2 regions of the Mesorhizobium sp. M7A.F.Ca.CA.004.04.2.1 genome follow, and region 1 is predicted to be linked to the other one. Evidence: predicted binding sites of a transcription regulator. Region 1 holds the regulator's gene; the other holds the start of a gene.
The links. Region 1 encodes PhoB, which activates phosphate uptake and scavenging genes when phosphate is short. Its sites were predicted from a motif close to TGTCATNNANCTGTCAT; they were not measured.
Positions count from the first base shown of each region.

Region 2: a site for PhoB is predicted at 2,266-2,282, ahead of EN893_RS09470 (alkaline phosphatase). Genes of this name have one in related genera too.

Region 1 covers NZ_RZPH01000394.1:298-5,072, reverse strand. Annotated here, with positions in the region: gene pstB (phosphate ABC transporter ATP-binding protein PstB) at 14-838, shown strand; gene phoU (phosphate signaling complex protein PhoU) at 865-1,572, shown strand; gene phoB (phosphate regulon transcriptional regulator PhoB) at 1,589-2,278, shown strand; gene EN893_RS18200 (ROK family protein) at 2,295-3,542, opposite strand; gene xylF (D-xylose ABC transporter substrate-binding protein) at 3,813-4,775, shown strand, end outside.
Region 2 covers NZ_RZPH01000147.1:881-8,653, forward strand. Annotated here, with positions in the region: gene EN893_RS09455 (hypothetical protein) at 1-71, opposite strand, end outside; gene EN893_RS09460 (TetR/AcrR family transcriptional regulator) at 117-734, opposite strand; gene EN893_RS09465 (MFS transporter) at 807-2,090, shown strand; gene EN893_RS09470 (alkaline phosphatase) at 2,353-3,927, shown strand; gene EN893_RS09475 (hypothetical protein) at 4,019-4,300, opposite strand; gene typA (translational GTPase TypA) at 4,498-6,327, shown strand; gene EN893_RS09485 (DUF1062 domain-containing protein) at 6,388-7,014, opposite strand; partial or broken gene EN893_RS09490 (LysE family translocator) at 7,409-7,773, shown strand, end outside.

The DNA.
Region 1 (4,775 bases):
AAGGCATTTTGGTATGAACATCATGACCGAACAGTCCCTTGAAAATGCAGTGGGCGATAAGATGAACGCCAAGTCGAACGAAGTGATCAAAATGCGTGGCGACAAGGTCGGCGTGTTCTATGGCGAGAAGCAGGCGCTGTTCGATGTCAATCTCGACGTCCGCCTGAATCAGGTGACGGCGCTGATCGGCCCCTCCGGCTGCGGCAAGTCGACCTTCCTGCGTTGCCTCAACCGCATGAACGACACCATCGATTCCGCGCGGGTAACCGGCAAGATAACGCTCGACGAAGAAGACATCTACGACAAGAACATCGATGTCGTCGAACTCAGGGCGCGCGTCGGCATGGTGTTTCAGAAACCCAATCCGTTCCCCAAGTCGATCTACGAGAACGTCGCCTATGGCCCGCGCATCCACGGATTGGCCAAGCGCAAGGCCGACATGGATCAGATCGTCGAGTCGAGCTTGAAGAAGGCGGCGATCTGGAACGAGGTGAAGGACCGTTTGCAGGAACCTGGCACGGGTCTTTCCGGTGGCCAGCAACAGCGTCTGTGCATTGCACGCGCCATCGCCGTGTCACCCGAGGTGATCCTGATGGACGAACCGTGTTCGGCGCTCGACCCGATCGCCACTGCTCGCGTCGAGGAACTGATCGACGAACTGCGCCAGAACTATACGATCGTCATCGTCACCCATTCGATGCAGCAGGCAGCGCGCGTGTCGCAGCGCACCGCGATGTTCCATCTAGGCTATCTGGTCGAGGAGGGCGCCACCGACAAGATGTTCACCACCCCCGACGACAAACGCACCCAGGACTACATCACCGGCCGGTTCGGCTGAGCTCAGGCATATGAGGGACGAAGATCATGGGTGAACATACCGTTGCATCTTTCGATGAGGATCTGGAGCAGATCAGCCAGCTGATCCGCGACATGGGCGATCTCGCCCGCTCGATGGTCAGTGGCTCGACCAAGGCTTTGCTCAATTCGGACAATGCGCTGGCGCAGCGCGTGGTTTCCGACGATGCGATCATGGATGCCCGCCAGCGCGAGCTGGACGATCGCGCCATCACGCTGATCGCCAAGCGCCAGCCAATGGCCAACGATCTGCGTGCGGTGGTCGGTTCGATCCGCATGGCCGGCGACCTCGAGCGCATCGGCGACCTTGCCAAGAACATCGCCAAGCGCGTCGGCACTGTCGGGCTGAGCGTCACGCCGCACGATCTTTCGCATTCGATCGACGCGATGGCGCAGCTGGTGCTGATCCAGGTGCAGGGGGTCGTCGACGAGTATGCCGCCGCTGACGCGGCAGCGCTTGCCACGCTCAGAAACAATGATGAACGCATCGACGTCAAATACACCTCGGTGTTCCGCGAGCTGCTGACCTACATGATGGAAGATCCCCGCAACATCACGGCGTGCACGCACCTGTTGTTTTGCGCCAAGAACCTCGAGCGGATCGGCGACCACGTGACCAACATCGCCGAAAATGCCTACTATGTTTTGACCGGCACGCAGCTGCCAGCCAATCGTCCGAAGCAGGACGAGACGGCAATGTCCGCGCCAGCGGCATAACAAGGGTGACCAGCCGATGATCGCACCACGCATCATGGTGGTGGAGGATGAGGAGCCGCTAGGCGTGCTGCTCCGCTACAATCTTGAATCCGAAGGTTACCAGGTCGAGGTGGTGACGCGCGGCGATGAGGCCGAAATCCGGCTGCAGGAGAACGTTCCCGATCTTCTGGTGCTCGACTGGATGGTGCCTGCGGTTTCGGGCATCGAACTCTGCCGGCGCCTGCGAATGCGTCCCGAGACCGAGCGGCTGCCGATCATCATGCTGACCGCGCGAGGCGAGGAAAGCGACCGCGTGCGCGGCCTGTCGACCGGCGCCGACGACTATCTGGTCAAGCCCTTCTCGACGCCGGAGTTCATGGCCAGGGTCAAGGCGCTGCTGCGCCGGGCCAAGCCGGAAGTGCTGTCCAGCGTGCTAAAGGTCGGCGATATCGTGCTCGATCGCGAGTCGCACCGTGTCTATCGCAAGAAGAGCGAGATCCGGCTTGGGCCGACGGAATTCCGCCTGCTCGAATTCATGATGCGCCATCCAGGCCGCGTGTTCTCGCGCAGCCAGCTGCTCGACAATGTCTGGGGCGAGACGATCTACATCGACGAGCGCACGGTCGACGTGCATGTCGGCCGGCTGCGCAAGGCGGTCAACAATGGCCGTATGCCTGATGTCATCCGCACGATCCGTGGGGCCGGATACGCCATCCGAGAGGACTGAACTCCCTCGTTTGAACTCACGCCACGTTCTTGCCGCCGAAACCGGATCTCGCCTGCACGCCCGGCGCAAAAATCTCCTGATCGACGAAGATCAGCGCCCGCATGGCGCAGCCTTCGCGGATCAGCGGCAGTTCGTTCGGCTCGGTGTCGAAGGAAATCGATTTGGAATGCTGGCCGCCGGCGGTCTGGGCAATCGCTTGCCGCAATGCCGGCTCGATCAGGTCGAAGGCGGCGGCGCTGACACCGACCATGGCGACCGGCGCCGGATCGATCAGCGCGAACAGGCTGCCGAGGCCGTAGCCGAGCGCTTCGCCGGCCTTGCGATAGGCTTCCCGTTCGGGTCCGTCACCTTCGCGGGCCGCGGCAGCCAGGGCGCGCATGTCGGCGTCGCTGACATCGGCGACGGGTTCTGCATCCTCGCCCATCTGCCTGGCGTTGCGCCAGATGGCGTAATTGCCCGCATAGGCTTCGACGCAGCCGCGCCGTCCGCAGCGACATAGCGCGCCGTTCGGCCGATGGATCATGTGGCCGAATTCGCCGCCCGAAGAATGGGTGCCGGTGAACAATTCGCCCTTCAGCACCAGTCCCATGCCGATGCCGTGCGACAAAAGGATAGCGATGAAATCGTCGCGGTAACGATCGGGGTCGCGCCAGCGCAGCGCCACCGCCATCATGTTGCAGTCGTTCTCCATTATGGCAGGGATGCCGAACTCGTCTTCGAATATGTCAGCGAAGGCGATGTCGGTGTGCGGCGTGATCGGCGACCACAGCATGGCGCGGGCACGGGTGTCGGTGATGCCCTGGATGGCCAGCGCGATGCGGGCGATGCTGCGCACGTCCAGGTCGGGATCTGCCAGGCGGCGCCGCACGATGGCCGTGCATTCCCCGATCAGCGACTCGCGCGACATCGTCAGCGTGTCCAGCCGGCGCTGTTCCTCGGATATCACCTGGCCGGCATAGTCGATGACGGCGACGGAGAGGAAGTTCAGCGACAGCACCACGGTCATTACCGCGGCCGCTTCCGGATTGAGACTGAGGCCGACCTGCGGCCGGCCGCGTTTGAGCGAGCCGGCCTCGCTCGGCTTGCTTTCGGTCAGGATGCCTTCGACGATCAGGTCGGATGAAATCGCCGAGATGGTCGAATGGCTGAGGCTTGTGGTCGCGGCGATCTCGGTTCGTGACGGCTGTCCGGCGCGGCGCACTGCCGCGATCACCATGGCGCGGTTGCGGCGGCGCAGATCGTCGTGGCGGATTCCGACCGACATGTTCTTTCATATCCTCCCGGTCGCCGCGGTTCCTCCTGCCCCTGGAACGCTGTCGGTGACGCCGGTAAATACTGGCAGAAGCTGCATGCCGTGTCATTTATTTATTCCGAGACTCGAAAAAAACTCGAAATGACATCAAAATCCATCAGAATCGATGTTGACAGCGTTCGGGCGTTGGCCCAGTATTTTTTCGAGGCTCGAAAAAATAGAGCCTCTGTGCCGGCCCTCGGGTCAGTTTGGTCGCGCCATACGCGGCGCAGGGAGGATAATATGAAAAGATTCACGGCCGCCATCCTGGCGGGTGCCGCCATGTCGCTGACGCTCGCGTCTGTCGCGCAGGCGAAGGACAAGGTTGTCGGCGTTTCGTGGTCCAACTTCCAGGAAGAACGCTGGAAGACCGACGAGGCCGCCATGAAGACGGCGATCGAGGCCGCCGGCGACAAGTACATCTCCGCCGATGCGCAGTCCAATCCCGGCAAGCAGCTTACCGATGTCGAAAGCCTGATCTCGCAGGGCGCTAATTCCCTGATCATCCTGGCGCAGGACGCTTCGGCCATCGGCCCGGCCGTGCAGAAGGCGCTGGACGAAGGCATTCCGGTCGTCGGCTATGACCGGCTGATCGAGAACAAGGACGTCTTCTATCTGACCTTCGACAACAAGGAAGTCGGCCGCATGCAGGCCCGCGAAGTGTTCAAGGTCAAGCCGGAAGGCAACTACGTCTTCATCAAGGGCTCCGGTGCCGATCCCAATGCCGACTTCCTGTTCTCGGGCTCGATGGAAGTGCTCAAGGAAGCCATCGACAGCGGCAAGATCAAGAATGTCGGCGAAGCCTACACGGATGGCTGGCTGCCCGCCAACGCCCAGAAGAACATGGAGCAGTTCCTGACCGCCAACGACAACAAGGTCGACGCGGTGGTCGCGGCCAATGACGGCACTGCCGGTGGCGTCGTCGCGGCGCTGACGGCTCAAGGCTTGGCCGGCACCGTGCCGGTCTCGGGTCAGGACGGCGACCACGCCGCGCTGAACCGCATCGCCCTCGGCACGCAAACCGTGTCGGTGTGGAAGGACGCGCGGGAGCTCGGCAAGAATGCCGCCGAGATCGCCTCGCAACTGGCCGACGGCAAGAAGACGAGCGACATCGCCGGCGCCAAGGACTTCACGACGCCGGGCGGCAACACCGTCAAGTCGCTGTTCCTGACCCCGGTTGCCATCACCAAGGACAATCTCAACGTC
Region 2 (7,773 bases), on a different contig from region 1:
CTGGAAATGCCGTCGGCTTGCGCAGCCCGACCGAGACCGACCAGAACAAGCGGGATCAGAATGGCACGCATGGCGGTCAATCTCCGTTGCAAGCTGCCGCAGCGTAGCGCCAAACGTTATTTCTTCAAGCTCGCTTCAATCAGCAGGTCCGCGTTGCGGGCGACCGCTTGCGCCGGGCCGCCGAGCCCGAACAGCTGGCCACTGATATAGGCGCCTTCGATCAGCAGCAGAAGGCCGTCGCCGAGCGTGTCAGGGTCTTGCGCGCCCATCGCAACCGCCATGGCGCGTAGGCGGCGGCGCAATTCCTGCTTGTTGGCCTCGCTGACCACACGGGCCGGATGGCTGTGGTCGGGATATTCGACCGCCGCGTTGGTCATGCCGCAGCCGCGATAGTCCGCCACTTGCGTGCGCTTGCCGATGCGGGTCAGGAAAGCCTTGATCTGTGCGCGCGGGTCGCCGGGATGAGCGGCAACCGCCTCGTCGAAACGCTCCCAATATTCAAGATCGTACTGCCTGAGATAGGAGGCGGCCAGTTCATCCTTGGACGGAAAGCTGCGATAGAGGCTGGGCTTTGTGACGCCGGCACGTTTGACGATCTCGTCGACGCCGATCGCCCTGATACCGCGCCGGTAGAACAGGTCATAAGCCACATCGAGGATCTTCTTGGCTGCTTTCGGCGGCGCCGACGCATGATCGTCGCTGATGGTCAGATCAATATTTTTGTCGGTTGGCATCGTGTGGCTCGATTGACAATGTTACCGATCGGTACGTATACATACTCCACCTGCAACGTACCGGTCAGTAACATGATAGCTCAATCCCGCCCCTTTGGCCAGCGCTACGCTTTCGTCGTGGTCGGCGTGATCTTCCTTAGCCTGCTGGTCGCGGCTGGCCTGCGCTCCGCACCCTCGGTCATGATGCTGCCGCTGGAGAACAGTTTCGGCTGGCGGCGCGACATCATCTCGCTGGCCGCCGGTGTCGGCATCCTGCTTTACGGCCTGACAGGGCCATTTGCCGCAGCCCTGATGGAGCGCATCGGGCTTCGCCGCACGCTGCTGGCCTCGCTGGTGGTGATGTCGGGCTCGACCGCGCTCAGCCTGCTGATGACCAAGCCGTGGCATCTGTTCATCACCTGGGGCGTGTTCTCGGGCATTGGTTCCGGTGCTGTCGCCAGCGTGCTCGGCGCGACCATCGTCAACCGGTGGTTCAAGACCAATCGCGGGCTTGTCATGGGATTGATGTCGGCCTCCAGCGCCTCGGGCATGCTGGTGTTCCTGCCGCTGATCGCCGCGCTGGCGCAGTCGGGCGGCTGGCAGCCGGTTGTCATTGCGGTCGCGATCGCGACCGCTGCCCTGATACCGCTGGTCTGGCTGCTGGTGCCGGAGCGGCCGGCATCGATCGGCATGGTGCGCTACGGCGCCGAGGCTGACGACGTGCCGCCCACTCCGCCTGCGTCACAGGGCAATTTTCTGGCGCATACGTTCTCGACGCTGCGCCGTGCCGCCGGCACGCGGGTGTTCTGGTATCTGTTCGCCACCTTCTTCGTCTGCGGCTTCACCACCAACGGGCTGGTCGGCACGCATCTGATCGCGTTCTGCGGCGACATGGGCATCGGCGAAGTGCAGGCCGCCGGCCTGCTGTCGATGATGGGCATCTTCGACCTGATCGGCACGACGTTGTCGGGCTGGCTCACCGACCGCTACGATCCGCGCAAGCTGCTCGGCGTCTATTACGGCATTCGTGGCCTGTCGCTGATCTATCTGCCCTATTCCGGCTTCTCGGCCACCAGCTTGATCATCTTCGCCGTGCTCTACGGCCTCGACTGGATCGCCACCGTGCCGCCGACGCTGCGGCTCGCCAACGAGGCGTTCGGCGATCGCAGTGGGCCGATCGTGTTCGGCTGGATCGTCGCCGGGCACCAGATCGGTGCGGCCGCTGCCGCCGCCTTTGGCGGCACCATGCGCGAGCTGCAGGGCAATTACGAACTGGCCTTCCTGATCGCCGGCATGACGGCAATCGCCGCCGCCTGTATCTCGCTGCTGATCAACACCAGCAAGCCGGCGTTCGATCCGGAGCCGCAAGCGGCTTAGGCGCGACGCTAATCTCCCCCCTCGAGGGGGAGATGGCCGCGAAGCGGCCAGAGGGGGGTCGGTCCGACTGGGCTCGGCCTCTTGCGATAGAAGGAGGTTAGCGCTCCACGCGCGGCGACCCCCTCTGTCGCCTTTGGCGACATCTCCCCCTCGAGGGGGAGATTACCCTGTTCATTGTTATCAAAACTTCATCATCCCGAGATGCGCCTGAAACATTGACGCTGGACCTTGGTGGCGCCGTTCAAGCCACCAGGAGACAGCCATGAACAAGCTCTCGATGACCCGCCGCGCCTTCGTCACATCCGCCAGCGCCGTTGGCCTGGCCGGCGTCTCGAGCTTGGCGCTGCCCTATTATTCGCGCGCCAATCAGCGGCCTTCCTTCACCCATGGCGTCCAGTCGGGAGATGTCGACGCCACCAGCGGCATGGTGTGGACGCGCACCGACCGACCGTCGCGCGTCATGTTCGAGGTGTCGTCGACGGAGAATTTCGCCAGTGCGACGCGGCTGGCGCCGCTCGATACGTCGCCGGCCAGCGATTACACGGTCAAGCGGCTGCTCACCGACCTCGCTTCGGACCAGGATATCTTCTACCGCATGACATCGGCCGATCTCGCCGACATCAACGCCGTTTCGGAGCCGATCACCGGCCGTTTCAGGACGGCGCCAGCCTCGAAGCGCGACATCCGCTTTGCCTGGTCCGGCGACACCGCCGGCCAGGGCTGGGGCATCGATGAGACCGGCATGAAGACCTACGCCACGATCGGCAAGCACACGCCCGACTTCTTCCTGCATTCAGGCGACACCATCTATGCCGACGGCGCCATGAAGGACGAGGTCGACCTGCCCGGCGGCGGCAAGTGGAAGAACGTCGTGCTGATCGACGGCAAGCGCAAGGTCGCCGAAACGCTGGACGAGTACCGGGACCAGTGGAAATACAACATGATGGACAGGAACGTGCTCGGCCTGAGCGCCATCTGCCCGACTTTCTACCAGTGGGACGACCATGAAGTGCTGAACAACTGGTCGGATTCCAAGGATCTCAGCGCCGACAGCCGCTACACGGAAAAATCCATCCACGTGCTGGCGGCCCGCGCGGCGCGGGCTTTCCACGAGATGACGACGATCCGCTACGAACCGTCCGAGCCCGGCCGCGTCTATCGCAAGATCGCTTATGGGCCGCTGCTCGACGTGTTCTTCCTCGACATGCGCTCCTATCGCGGCCCCAATGGTCCCGACATGCAGGATGAGATGACGCCGCAGTCGCGCATGCTCGGCGAGCAGCAGACGAAATGGCTGAAGCGCGAACTGGCGAATTCGAAGGCGACCTGGAAAATCATCGCCGCCGACGTGCCGCTCGGCCTCGTCGTCTGGGACGACGGCACCAAGAAGGTTGGCGCCGAAGCGGTCAGCAATGGCGACAATGGCTTGCCAAAAGGGCGCGAGCTCGAGATCGCCGACCTGCTGCGCTTCATAAAGAATGCCGGCATCAGCAACACCGTCTGGCTCACCGCAGATGTGCATTACACGGCCGCGCATTATTACAACCCGGACAAGGCGCAGTTCCAGGAGTTCAATCCGTTCTGGGAATTCGTCTCGGGTCCGATCCATGCCGGCACGTTCGGTCCCAACGATTTCGACATGACGTTCGGTCCGGAGCTGAAGTTCATCAAGGCGCCGACCGCCGAACAGGGACAGAACCTGCCGCCCTCGGCCGGGCTGCAATTCTTCGGGCTCGTCGATATTTCAGGCGCCAGCGAGCAGATGACGGTGCGGCTGATGGATCGCGACGACAACGAACTCTACAAGGTGACGCTCGACCCGGTGCGGTCGGCGTAAGCGCGCTTCTCAACCCTCCCCCTTGTGGGGAAGGTCGGCGGCGGCTTCGCAAAGCGAAGCTGGCGAGACGGGGCGGGGGGTGAAGCGCTGACTAGTCCGGGTAGCAGACCATGGGAATATTCGGCCAGACGGCGCTGTCGCAGTTGGCGGAGTCCTGGCGCTGCTTGAAGGCGGCGCTGACCGGGCCGGTCACCATCGGGTCGACGCCGTCTGGTGCGTCGGCGAAAATCTGCTCGGCCGACTGTGCCTCTGACAGCAAGGCAGGCCGTGATTCCTTCATCGTCGCGGCTGACTGTGCGGCGTTGGCCGCCAGCAGGACGGCGAAGGCAACAGACGCGATGAGCGGCCAGAATCGGTTGAGTTTATCGGTCATGACGTTTGAACTGCCCGGGCCCCAAAGGGTTCCCGCCTTGGTTAACAAAATCATCTCACACGCAGATGCTTAAGATTTGATGAGTATTTGGTGACGCTCCTCCTCTTTCGCAACTGCGAAAAACCCTGTATGAGCCGCGCAACCGAAAGAGGCAGCGCCTTTTGGCCTGCTGCCTGCAACGCTTCCGAGACCAGAACATGAAAATCCGTAATATCGCGATCATCGCGCACGTCGACCATGGAAAGACCACCCTGGTCGACCAGCTTTTGAAGCAGTCCGGCTCCTTCCGAGACAATCAGCGCGTCGCCGAGCGCGCCATGGATTCCAACGACCTCGAAAAGGAACGCGGCATCACCATCCTGGCCAAGGCGACTTCGGTCGACTGGAAGGATACCCGCATCAACATCGTCGACACCCCCGGCCACGCCGATTTCGGTGGCGAGGTCGAACGCATCCTGTCGATGGTGGACTCAGCCATCGTGCTGGTCGACGCAGCCGAAGGGCCGATGCCGCAAACCAAGTTCGTCGTCGGCAAGGCGCTCAAGGTCGGCCTGAAGCCGATCGTCGTCATCAACAAGATCGACCGTCCGGACGCCCGTCACGTCGAGGTGGTCAACGAGGTGTTCGACCTTTTCGCGGCGCTCGACGCCACCGACGAGCAGCTCGACTTCCCGATTCTGTACGGTTCAGGCCGCGATGGCTGGGTTTCGGAAAATCCGGAAGGACCCAAGGACCAGCAGCTGGGACCGCTGTTCGACCTCGTCATCAAGCATGTGCCGGAGCCGACCGTTCATCCCGGCCCGTTCCGCATGATCGGCACCATCCTGGAAGCCAATCCGTTCCTCGGCCGCATCATCACCGGCCGTATCGAGAGCGGCACGCTGAAGGCCAACCAGCCGGTCAAGGTGCTGCACCATGACGGCACCCAGATCGAAACCGGCCGTATTTCGAAGATCCTGGCCTTCCGCGGCCTTGAGCGCCAGCCGATCGAAGAAGCGCAGGCGGGCGACATCGTCGCCATTGCCGGCCTGTCGAAGGGCACCGTCGCCGACACGTTCTGCGACCCGAGCGTAAGCGAACCGCTGCATGCGCAGCCGATCGATCCGCCCACCGTGACGATGTCGTTCCTGGTCAATGACAGTCCGCTGGCCGGCACCGAAGGCGACAAGGTGACCAGCCGCGTCATCCGCGACCGCCTGCTGCGCGAAGCCGAAGGCAATGTCGCGCTGAAGATCGAGGAATCGCCCGACAAGGATTCGTTCTTCGTCTCCGGCCGCGGCGAATTGCAGCTGGCCGTGCTGATCGAGACGATGCGCCGCGAAGGCTTTGAAATCGCCGTGTCGCGTCCGCGCGTCGTCATGCAGAAGGGCGAGAACGGCGAATTGCTGGAGCCGGTCGAAGAAGTCGTCATCGACGTCGATGAGGAGCATGCCGGCGTCGTCGTGCAGAAGATGTCCGAGCGCAAGGCCGAGATGGTCGAACTGCGCCCGTCCGGCGGCAATCGCCAGCGCATCGTCTTCCACGCGCCGACCCGTGGCCTGATCGGCTACCAGTCGGAGCTTTTGACCGACACGCGCGGCACCGCCGTGATGAACCGGCTCTTCCACGCCTATGAGCCCTACAAGGGTGAGCTGCCGGGCCGCACCAATGGCGTGCTGATTTCCAACGAACAGGGCGAATCGGTCGCCTACGCCATGTGGAACCTGGAAGATCGCGGCCCGATGGTCATCGATCCGGGCGTCAAGGTGTATCAGGGCATGATCATCGGCATCCATAGCCGCGACAATGATCTTGAAGTGAACGTGCTCAAGGGCAAGAAGCTGACCAACATCCGTGCCGCCGGCAAGGACGAGGCGGTCAAGCTGACGCCGCCGATCCGCATGACGCTGGAACGCGCGCTGGCCTGGATTCAGGACGATGAACTGGTCGAAGTGACGCCCAAGACCATTCGGCTGCGCAAGCTCTATCTCGATCCGAACGAGCGCAAGCGGTTCGAGAAGTCGTCCAAGGTGGTCGGCGCGGCGTAAGCTCTCTATTTTCCGACAGTCGATAGGGGCGGAGCAACCAGTGTTCCGCCCCTTTTTCGTTCATCCACCGGCAGCCGAGATGATGGCCTGCCGATCGGCCTCGCCGGCCAGATCGATGCGGATCGCGATTCCCGCGCGGGTAGGCTTGCGCAGGGCCTTTGCGCCATCCGGGTCAACGATGAGCAGCCGCCTCTCCTCCAGCGCCTGAAGCCGTGATCGCGAGATGCCGAGTTCGCCAGCGAGCAGCCGGTCGAGTCGCAGCGATGTCGGCATTTCCAGTCCAAGCTGGATCTCCAACACGGTCGCGGCTTCCCCGGTGTCGCCGAGCCTGCGCTTGTGAATGCTGACATCGGAGAACTCCTCGACGCGCCCGATCCGGTTGCGCAACGCGATTACATCGAAGGCATGACGGTGAGCGAGTGCAGGATCGTTGCGTTCGAGCGCCGCCAGCAGCGTCGGGTCGATGTCGCGGCGGTTGCAGCGCTCGAAAATGCCGAAATTCCAGGAGTTGTCGCAGTCGATGCAGCGATAGATCAGCCACACGTCGATGCGTTTGCCGTTGGCGTTGACGCGGAATTTCCCGCTGCTGCAATAGGCCTTCACAGTGCCGCAACGACTGCAGCTGATGAGCGGCCGAGGTGCGGTCTTGGGCGCGATTGCCCAGTGGATACGCTGGAGTCCAGACATGCCGATAAGCCCTTCCCGTCGGGAAGTTCATCAGGCCGGCGATGTCGAGATGCCCATGCGGGCGCGGCGTGGCGGTCGCTTGCTATGATCGGAAATCGGATGTCACGGGCGGCAGCGCGCAACAACGGTTCAGCAGTGCCAAACCGGTCTCGAACCGCCGCCCAGAAGAACACATGAAATGAAAACAGACACCGCGAATGCGGAGTCATGCAGTGTGTCGGGGGAGTTGACGAGACCGGCGGCTACGTAGGCAAAGTGACGCTCAAAATTGTTTCGCGGCGGCCTTTCTAGCCGCGAGATGCTGGACCGACAAGGGTCTTTTGTCGGTGCTACCGCAGCCGAGCCACTTGCGCTAATATCCGAAATCGAAGGTTTTCAACCAGAGACCCCGGTTATGCACCCCACCTCGCTCCTGATCTTCGCCGCCGCTTTGTTCGTTGCCGCCGGTTCGCCCGGCCCCTCGATCGCGGCGCTCGTTGCGCGCGTTATCTCGAAAGGGTTTCGCGACGTGTTCCCGTTCCTGCTCGCCATGTGGATCGGCGAGGGCATCTGGCTGTCGCTGGCGGTGTTCGGCCTGGCTGTCGTGGCGCAGACCTTCCATTTCGCTTTCGTCGTGGTGAAATGGGTCGGCGTCGCCTATCTCGCTTACCTCGCCTGGAAAATGTGGACCGCGCCTGTCGATGCAGAAGGGGGCGAGATGCCGCGCGAGGATTCTCCGGCAAAGCTGTTCTTCGCCGGCATGGCGGTGACGCTTGGCAA